4 regions of the Pseudomonas svalbardensis genome follow, and region 4 is predicted to be linked to each of the others. Evidence: predicted binding sites of a transcription regulator. Region 4 holds the regulator's gene; each other region holds the start of a gene.
What was found. The regulator FliA, encoded in region 4, starts transcription of late flagellar genes. The targets are predictions, from matches to a motif close to CTAAAGTTTNNNNNNNNNNNGCCGNTAA.

Region 1 (2,203 bases), 1.6 Mb from region 4:
GGGGTTGTTGCGCGAGCTGCCATCATTCATGGCTTGACCGCGGCCCAGTCAACCCAGCCAAACTGCCAGGTGGCCAGGATGACCAGGCCGAATGCGATGCGATACCAGGCAAACGCCGCATAGCTGTGGCTGCCGATGAACACCAGCAAGGCTCTGACGGCAATCATCGCGAAGATGAACGCCGTGACGAAACCGATCGCGAACACCGGAAAATCAGACGGAACGAACAGGTCGCGATACTTGTAGCCCGAGTACACCGCCGCGCCGACCATGGTCGGCATCGCCAGGAAGAAAGAAAACTCGGTGGCGGTCTTGCGCGACAAGCCGAACAGCAAACCGCCAATGATCGTCGAGCCGGAACGCGAGGTCCCGGGAATCATTGCCAGGCACTGGGCAAAGCCAACTTTCAGCGCGTCTTTCCAGGTGATTTCGTCGACGGTGTGGGCATGCACTTCATGCTGACGCTGCTCAGCCCACAGCATGACGATACCGCCCACGACCAACGCCGTGGCCACGGTGATCGGGTTGAACAGATACTCGTGGATCAGATCAGCGAAAATCACCCCCAATACCACGGCCGGCAGGAAGGCGATCAGCAGGTTCGCGGTAAAGCGTCGAGCGCTCGGCTGCGTCGGCAAACCGATGACCACATCAAATATCTTGCGACGAAACTCCCACACCACCGCCAGAATCGCGCCCAACTGGATAATGATGTTGAAGGCCATGGCCCGCTCGCCACCGAAGTCGAGCAGGTCAGCCACGATGATCTGGTGGCCGGTACTGGAAATCGGCAAAAACTCCGTCAGCCCTTCTACAACCCCAAGAATCAATGCCGAAAAGGCAGTCCAAAGATCCATCAATCCCCCAAGAAGCGATGCGCCACGGCATGCCCGTAAGTATTTTTTTCAGAACGTTGACTGCGGTCAGCGTCGCTGCTGCACCGCGCGCATAGAATCCAGACGAAATCATAAAAATTCCGTGAAAAATCAACTTGGATTCAGGTTTTTCCGTGCGGGGCCGAAATCCTATCAGACAAGTCTGATTAACGCTGCGCGTTATTGGACTTGGGTCGGATATGACCGATTGGCAAAGTGTGGTTGGATGCTGGCGATCATTTATTACAAGAAAAAGAAACCGGAGTGACAGCATTATGAACAGCTTGCGCAGTATGTCGATCAGCCGACGCTTGTGGCTTATCTTGATCGTGGCCGTCCTGATGCTAATGACGTTGGGCGTCTTGATGCTCAAGCAGATTCACGATGACCTGTACCACGCCAAGGCTCAGAAAACCCAGCATGTGGTGCAAACCGCCAGCGGTATTCTGACCTATTACCACGACCTCGAAACCGCCGGCACGCTCACCCGCGATGCTGCGCAGAAGCAGGCTCTGAGCGCCGTTCGTGGTCTGCGTTATGACCAGAATGACTACTTCTGGATCAATGACCTGACGCCGGTGATGATCATGCACCCGGCCAACCCGAAACTCGATGGCCAGAACCTATCGGCGATCCGCGACCCCGACGGTTTTGCCCTGTTTAACGAAATGGTCGCCGTCGCCAAGACCAAGGGTGCCGGCACCGTCGACTATCGCTGGCCGAAACCGGGCGCCAGCGCGCCGGTAGAAAAAACTTCCTACATCAAACTCTTCGAGCCCTGGGGTTGGGTAATCGGTTCGGGCGTGTATATCGATGACATGCAGGCCGAGTTCTATGGTCAGGTCTGGAAGGCCTCGTTCGTGGGGCTGGTGATTGCCCTGATCATGGCGCCGCTGGTCATCCTGATTGCCCGCAGCATCGTGCGTCCACTGCAGGAAACCGTGAACGCCATGGCCAACATCGCCAGCGGCGAGAGCGACCTGACCCGCAGCCTCGACACACATGGCCAGGATGAAGTCACGCAACTGGCACGCCACTTCAACGCCTTCACCGCCAAGCTGCGACTGGTGATCAGGGAACTGCAAGTGTCCGCCAGTGCCCTGGGCCAGTCTTCCAGCGAACTGGGCAACGACGCCGCCCAGGCCCAGCAACGCAGTCAGCAACAGTCCCAGCAAATGGAACTGGTGGCCACTGCCATCAATGAAGTGACGTATGGCGTGCACGACGTCGCGAAAAACGCCGAGCACGCCGCCAGCGAAATGCGCGATGCCGAGTCTCAGGCGCAGCAAGGCCAGGTCAACATCGATGGCAGCCTGCAACAGATCGAC
Region 2 (2,203 bases), 1.3 Mb from region 4:
TGCCCGCCGGCGATGCGCTTGACGCGCTTGATGATTATCGGCTGGTTATTTTCCATGACTTAGCGACCGCGAACCGCTTGTTCCAGCTCAGCAAAGCTAGGACGGTGCGCCGGGTACAGAACCTTGCGGCCGAACTCTACCGCCAGCGATGGCGGCATGCCGGAGGCCGAAGCGACCAGCGAGGCCTTGATGGCTTCGTAGACGTTGAGTTCTTCCTTGGCATCGTGGGCCAGGGAAGTGGCCAATGGGCCGAAGAAGCCGTATGCCGCGAGAATACCGAAGAAGGTACCGACCAGGGCTGCACCCACGTGTAAACCGATGGATTTCTGGTCGCCTTCGCCCAGGGAGGCCATGGTCACCACGATACCGAGCACCGCCGCGACGATACCGAAACCCGGCATGGCGTCGGCAATGCCGTTCACCGCGTGGGCAGGGTGTTCCAGGTCTTCCTTGAGGCTGTAAAGCTCCATGTCGAACAGGCCTTCAAGCTCATGGGGAGCCATGTTGCCGGAGGACATAATCCGCAGGTAATCGCAGATGAACGCGGTCATGCGCTCGTCTTTGAGCACGACCGGGTACTTGGCGAAGATCGGGCTCGCGGCGGCATCTTCGATGTCGCCTTCGATGGCCATCATGCCTTCGCGACGGCTCTTGTTGAGGATCTCGTAGATCAGGCCCAGCACTTCCAGATAGAACGTGTGGTTGAAGCGCGAACTGAACATGCCCAAGGACTTCTTGAGCACGTGCATGGTCATGTAACCGGGGTTGGCCTGCAGGAATGCACCGAGGGCCGCACCACCGATAATCAACACCTCGAAGGGCTGAATCAGGGCGGCAATTTTGCCATGGGAGAGCACGTATCCGCCGAGCACGCTCGCGAATACGACGATGATGCCGATTATTTTAGCCATAGGTAGGAGAGCACTTACTGAGTCGGGTTCAAGGTCATATTCGGAAGTTAAAAAATCTCTTCTTCTACTTATCGGCAAAACTGCGCCAGACTATAGCCAGTTCAGGCGAAAAGCCAATTTGGCCCGCTCCGGGCATAGGTAATGCAGACGATGATCGCGTCCAACCATGGCTAACGAAACGAACGTTCCAATTCCAAAACCGACCACTCTCGAAGGCTGGGTCAAGCTTCTCGATGGCGTGCGCCTGCCGGTTCCGCAAGTCAGTCATGACCGTGTCTGCAAAGCCATCGCCAACAGTCGCAGCTCCCTGCGCGATATCGCCGAACTGATACAGGACAGCCCGGCGCTGGCGCTGAGCGTGATTCGCGAAGCCAATCGCCACACCCATGGCAGCATGACCGAGCCTGCGGAGAACCTTGAGGTGGCGATCAATCGCCTCGGTTTGAAGCGCACCGAAGAACTGCTAGCCCGCCTGCCTGCCCAGCCGCAATCGGAGATCCCGATCGCCCTGCGTCAGCTGCAGCTGATCAGCCAGCACGCGACCCAACAGGCCAACGGTTTTTTCGCCAGTCGCCTGGCGCGGCTGTGGCAGGACATCCACTGGGGCAGCCTGCTGTTTCTCTCGCCGCTCTGGCCGATGGCGTTGACCCATCCGCAGCTGCTCGAAGAGTGGGAGCTGCGGGTCATCCACAAAGGCGAGTCAGCGCGCAAAGTCGAAAAGCAATTGTTCGGCGCGCGCCTGCTGGACATCTGCCTGGCGCTCGTGGACATCTGGCGCCTGCCAATCTGGGTGCAACAGGGTTATCGGCTGCTGCTCAACGAGCAACGTGAGCTGGTGAAAGTGCTGCGCATCGCGCGCGACAGCGATCATCCATTGCGCCAACAGAACCGCCTCGATGACGATCCGACCCTGCGCCGCTGGCTCAATCAACCGGCCAATACGGTGCTGCTGGCCAACGGTCTGGCGCTGTCGGCGCAACAGGCCTGGGACAGTCCGCACAGTGAACGCTGGCAGTACCTGACCAGCCTTTACCTGCAAATGCCGATGGACGAAGTGCAGCAGCAGTTGCACCAACAGGCCGCCAACAGCGCCCGCCATCACGCCATGCCAGACCTTTGGCACCCGGCCGTTTCACTGATCTGGCCGTGGGGCATGAACCGCGTTCACGCCGGATTGCTGCCAGCCCCGGCACCGACTGCCGAAGACCTGGCGAAATGGCGCAGACAGTGTGCCGAGTTGCTGGTTGAGCCGAGTCGCTTCACCAATGCCATGCACTTGACCACCTCTGCCC
Region 3 (2,203 bases), 940 kb from region 4:
GCGCAAATAGCTATCGCCTCGCTTGGTCATGTCCCCCAGTTGAATCGTCTTCCCGCTGCTGTGCTGATCAGGGACCATGCCGAAGTACGCGGCGAACATGCGAGCATTGGGAAAACGCTCAGGCTTGGTTTCCTTGGCCACCAGCGCCGTAGCGGTGATTGGGCCGATACCGCGCACAGTCATCAACCGTTTGGCTGTCTTGTCGGCGTTCGCGGCCACTTCCAGGCGTCCCGTCAGGACGTTGATGCGCTCGCCCAAATGGCGCCACTCGGCCAACAGTTCGTCGATCAGTTCGCGCAACATGGCAGGCACCGGCTGAGTGGCATCCTCCAATATCCGCGGGATTCTCTGGCTGATCGCGACGTCGCCCTGTGCCAGCGCAATCCCGTGCTCAAGCAGCAGGCCGCGCATCTGATTACTCACGGCGGTGCGGCGACGCACGTAACCTTGACGAGCGCGATGCAGTGCCTGCATGGCCAGCGCTGCGACACTTTTGACCGGCACTGCGCAGATCTTTTCGTCGCGACCGGCACGCAGGATTGCCAGCGCATCGTTACGATCATTTTTAGGGCCGCTGCGATGCTTGGCCACCAGACCGGCAGGAAGGATCCGCGCCAGGTTGCCTTGATCCTGCAACTGCCGGGCCCAAGCTTGAGCGCCCGGGCCGGTCTCCATCAGGACCACGACATGAGGCGGCAGCTGGCGGAGAAACTCGTAGAACGCCTCGCGCGACTTGATCCGCTGCTCATAATGCACCTTGCCGAGGGCGTCTTCGCCGGCGAGCTGGAAAACATGCTTGGCCAGGTCGACCGCCACGGTAGTGCAGGCCGATAAATCGGCAGAAGACAAAGATTGATCAATCGAAGTATGCTTTTTCATGGACTCGCCCTCGCTGTCGTTGGCTGTTTAGACTGCCACCGTGGCGCATTGACGCCTCGGCGTGGGCGAGTCCATTCAATTACAGGACCGCGTACGCCGTGTCGTTAACCTTAAGTTACAAAACCTCTCGCCGATTTGAGCTATACAGAGACAGCGCCGAATAGTGGCTATCTGCTCTCGACCCGCGCCTGCCAATAAAAATAAGAAATCAAAGGGAGACTTCCAGTGAAGAGCTTGCTCTATCCCGCCGTCGCGCTGATGAATCGCCTGAGCTTTGGCATGAAGTTCAGCCTGATCAGCGTGCTGTTCCTTGTGCCGATGTTGGTGACCAACTTCTATCTGGTGCGCGATTCTTATCGAGAATTCCAGGGCACCCGGGTCGAACTGCAAAGCCTCGACCTGCTGGGCAGCAGCCTGACGTTACGGCGCGATCTGGAAACCCTGAACAATCTGGTGCAGATCAACGTCACCCTAGGTCAGTCCGGCAAGGCCGGCAATATCGAGTCGCAGATCAGTACCTTGGGGCAAAGTGTGTTGACCCGTTTGCAAGGGCTGACGGCGATGACCACTGACCCCGAGCAAATCATGGTTTTTGATGGCAAGCGCGATGAAATGATCGCCGCGTTCAAGGCCCAGCAAGCGGAAAATTCCCTGCAAAGCAAAAGCGCGATGATCGGCAAGTTGCTCGGCAACGCACAAATTTTCAGCCAGATCATCGCCAGTCAGGCCGGCCTCAGCCGCGACACCCAGAGCGACATGCGCCAGCTGAGCGAACTCATTACCAATGTCACCCCGCCCGTTACCCAGCTTCTGGGCGAAGGCCGGGCGATGGGCTCTTTTTCGCTGGGGCAGGGCTTTCTCAACTCAGCATCGAGTACCCGTTTTGATGAGTTGCTGGCGCAGATCGAAAAACTGCAGGCCGAATATGCCCTGAAGTTGCAGGACGCACTGGGCTCCAGCAAAGCGGCACGGGAAACCCTGGCCGCTCAGGCCGATAACAGCAAGGCATCGTTGAAAAAGGCCAGTGAACTGTTCGAAGAGCAGGTAGTGATGGCCGACACGCTGGATGCGCCGTGGCAGGGCTTTTACGATCAGGTCACGGGCCTGATGGACCAGACCTACCAACTCAATGAAGCCACCCTGAAGTTTCTCGGCACCCAGTTACAGCTGCGACTGGAGCAGAACCGCACGCATATGGTCTTGCAGGCCGTGGCGCTGTCGGTGGTGTTTGTGTTGATTTTTTACCTCTACGGCGGCTTCTACGCTTCGACCCGCACCACCCTCAAGCGTCTTGGCGCGGTGATGGACAAAGTCGCGGCCGGCG
Region 4 (2,203 bases):
GGTCAGCTTGACCACATACCCCAGACGCTCGGTGGCATCCGTGATCTGCGAGACTTCCTCGGCTTGTGGCATGTGCGGGTCAATCTGGAAATTGACGATCGCGCTATGCAGCTCGCGAGTGAGCTTGCCCACTTCCTGATACAGGCCACGGTCACGGGTCTGATTGAGCTCATGGATCAGTTGCACAGCGTCGCCGAACCTGCCTTTTTCAAGGCTTTCGACCAGTTCGACCGCGTGTTTTTTCAGAGTCGATTCGAAATCGCCCTGTGAAGACTCGTTATGCTCCATAGCTCCCCCGTGGCGCAGTGGCTTCGCACATCAACCGATGCGTTCGAAAATCTTCTCGATTTTTTCTTTTAACGCCTGGGCCGTGAAAGGCTTGACCACATAGCCGTTAACACCGGCTTGGGCTGCCTCGATGATCTGCTCGCGCTTGGCTTCAGCGGTCACCATCAGCACCGGCAGGTGCTTGAGCTTTTCATCGGCACGCACGTGGCGCAGCAGATCGATACCGGTCATGCCAGGCATGTTCCAGTCTGTTACCAGAAAGTCGATGCTGCCGCTGTTGAGAACCGGAATGGCAGTAGTGCCATCGTCGGCCTCGACCGTGTTGGTGAACCCAAGGTCACGCAACAGGTTTTTAATGATCCGCCGCATCGTTGAGAAGTCATCAACGATGAGGATTTTCATGTTCTTGTCCAATTCGACCTCCAAGCAGTCTTAAACGCGCCCAGCACCTGGACGCGCCATTTCAATCAATCCGGCAAAGCACTCAATGACTGTCTGGAGCACAACAGATCGGGACCGGTACGGTTCAACACCCCACCAGCCGCGTTCGCAGTGTCCCCACACTGCCTTCAGCGCGCTCGCCACTCCCCCAAACGCCCCCGCAAACGGGCCGCGCACTGGCTGTGTAACTGGCTGACCCGAGATTCGCTGACCCCCAGGACCTCACCGATTTCCTTGAGATTCAACTCTTCGTCGTAGTACAGCGCCAACACCAGTCGCTCACGCTCCGGCAAATTGGCAATCGCGTCCGCCAGCGCTGCCTGGAAGCGTTCATCTTCCAGATCGCGCGACGGCTCCAGATGAGCACTGGCGCCATCCTCGTGCAGCCCTTCGTGTTCGCCGTCCTGCAACAGATCGTCGAAACTGAATAAGCGGCTGCCCAGGGTGTCGTTCAAAATCCCGTAATAATCGTCGAGACTCAATTGGAGTTCGGCCGCAACCTCGTGATCTTTAGCGTCACGGCCGGTTTTAGCTTCAATCGAGCGAATGGCGTCGCTGACCATCCGGGTATTGCGGTGGACCGAACGTGGCGCCCAGTCCCCCTTGCGTACTTCATCGAGCATCGCGCCACGGATTCGAATGCCCGCGTACGTCTCGAAACTCGCGCCTTTGCTGGCGTCGTATTTGGTCGACACTTCAAGCAGGCCGATCATCCCGGCCTGGATCAGATCTTCCACCTGAACACTGGCTGGCAGACGCGCCAGCAAGTGGTAGGCAATGCGTTTAACCAGTGGCGCGTAACGCTCGATCAGCTCGTACTGCGCGTCACGTGCCGACTTCTTGTAGAGGTTGTAGCCACTGGCTGTCATAGCACGGGTCCTGCCGTTTGTTGCACGAGGCGCTCGACGAAAAACTCCAGGTGCCCACGCGGGTTGGCAGGCAGCGGCCAGGTATCGACCTTCTGTGCAATGGCCTTGAACGCCAGTGAGCACTTGGACCGCGGGAAGGCTTCGTAAACGGCGCGCTGCTTCTGCACAGCCTTGCGCACACTTTCGTCGTAAGGCACCGCGCCGACGTATTGTAAGGCGACGTCAAGGAAGCGATCCGTGACCTTGGTCAACTTGGCGAACAGGTTGCGACCTTCCTGCGGGCTCTGGGCCATGTTGGCCAGGACCCGGAAGCGGTTCATGCCGTAATCGCGGTTCAGCAGTTTGATCAGTGCGTAGGCATCTGTGATCGAGGTCGGTTCGTCGCAGACCACCAGCAAGACTTCTTGCGCTGCGCGAACGAAACTGACGACCGAGTCTCCAATGCCCGCAGCGGTGTCGATCACCAGCACGTCGAGGTTGTCGCCGATATCGCTGAACGCCTGGATCAGGCCGGCGTGTTGGGCCGGGCTCAAATGAACCATGCTCTGTGTGCCGGACGCGGCCGGGACGATGCGAATGCCGCCAGGGCCTTGCAACAGTACGTC

Region 1: a site for FliA is predicted at 997-1,024, ahead of QFX16_RS15840 (methyl-accepting chemotaxis protein). Genes of this name have one in related genera too.
Region 2: a site for FliA is predicted at 980-1,007, ahead of motA (flagellar motor stator protein MotA). Genes of this name have one in related genera too.
Region 3: a site for FliA is predicted at 989-1,016, ahead of QFX16_RS04005 (methyl-accepting chemotaxis protein). Genes of this name have one in related genera too.

The regions. Positions count from the first base shown of each region.
Region 1 covers NZ_CP125619.1:3,454,129-3,456,331, forward strand. Annotated here, with positions in the region: gene QFX16_RS15830 (DUF1294 domain-containing protein) at 1-30, opposite strand, end outside; gene QFX16_RS15835 (undecaprenyl-diphosphate phosphatase) at 27-857, opposite strand; gene QFX16_RS15840 (methyl-accepting chemotaxis protein) at 1,151-2,203, shown strand, end outside.
Region 2 covers NZ_CP125619.1:572,958-575,160, reverse strand. Annotated here, with positions in the region: gene motB (flagellar motor protein MotB) at 1-56, opposite strand, end outside; gene motA (flagellar motor stator protein MotA) at 60-911, opposite strand; gene QFX16_RS02540 (HDOD domain-containing protein) at 1,078-2,203, shown strand, end outside.
Region 3 covers NZ_CP125619.1:923,368-925,570, forward strand. Annotated here, with positions in the region: gene QFX16_RS04000 (IS110 family RNA-guided transposase) at 1-879, opposite strand, end outside; gene QFX16_RS04005 (methyl-accepting chemotaxis protein) at 1,105-2,203, shown strand, end outside.
Region 4 covers NZ_CP125619.1:1,861,065-1,863,267, reverse strand. Annotated here, with positions in the region: gene QFX16_RS08500 (protein phosphatase CheZ) at 1-288, opposite strand, end outside; gene QFX16_RS08495 (chemotaxis response regulator CheY) at 319-690, opposite strand; gene fliA (RNA polymerase sigma factor FliA) at 858-1,598, opposite strand; gene fleN (flagellar synthesis regulator FleN) at 1,595-2,203, opposite strand, start outside.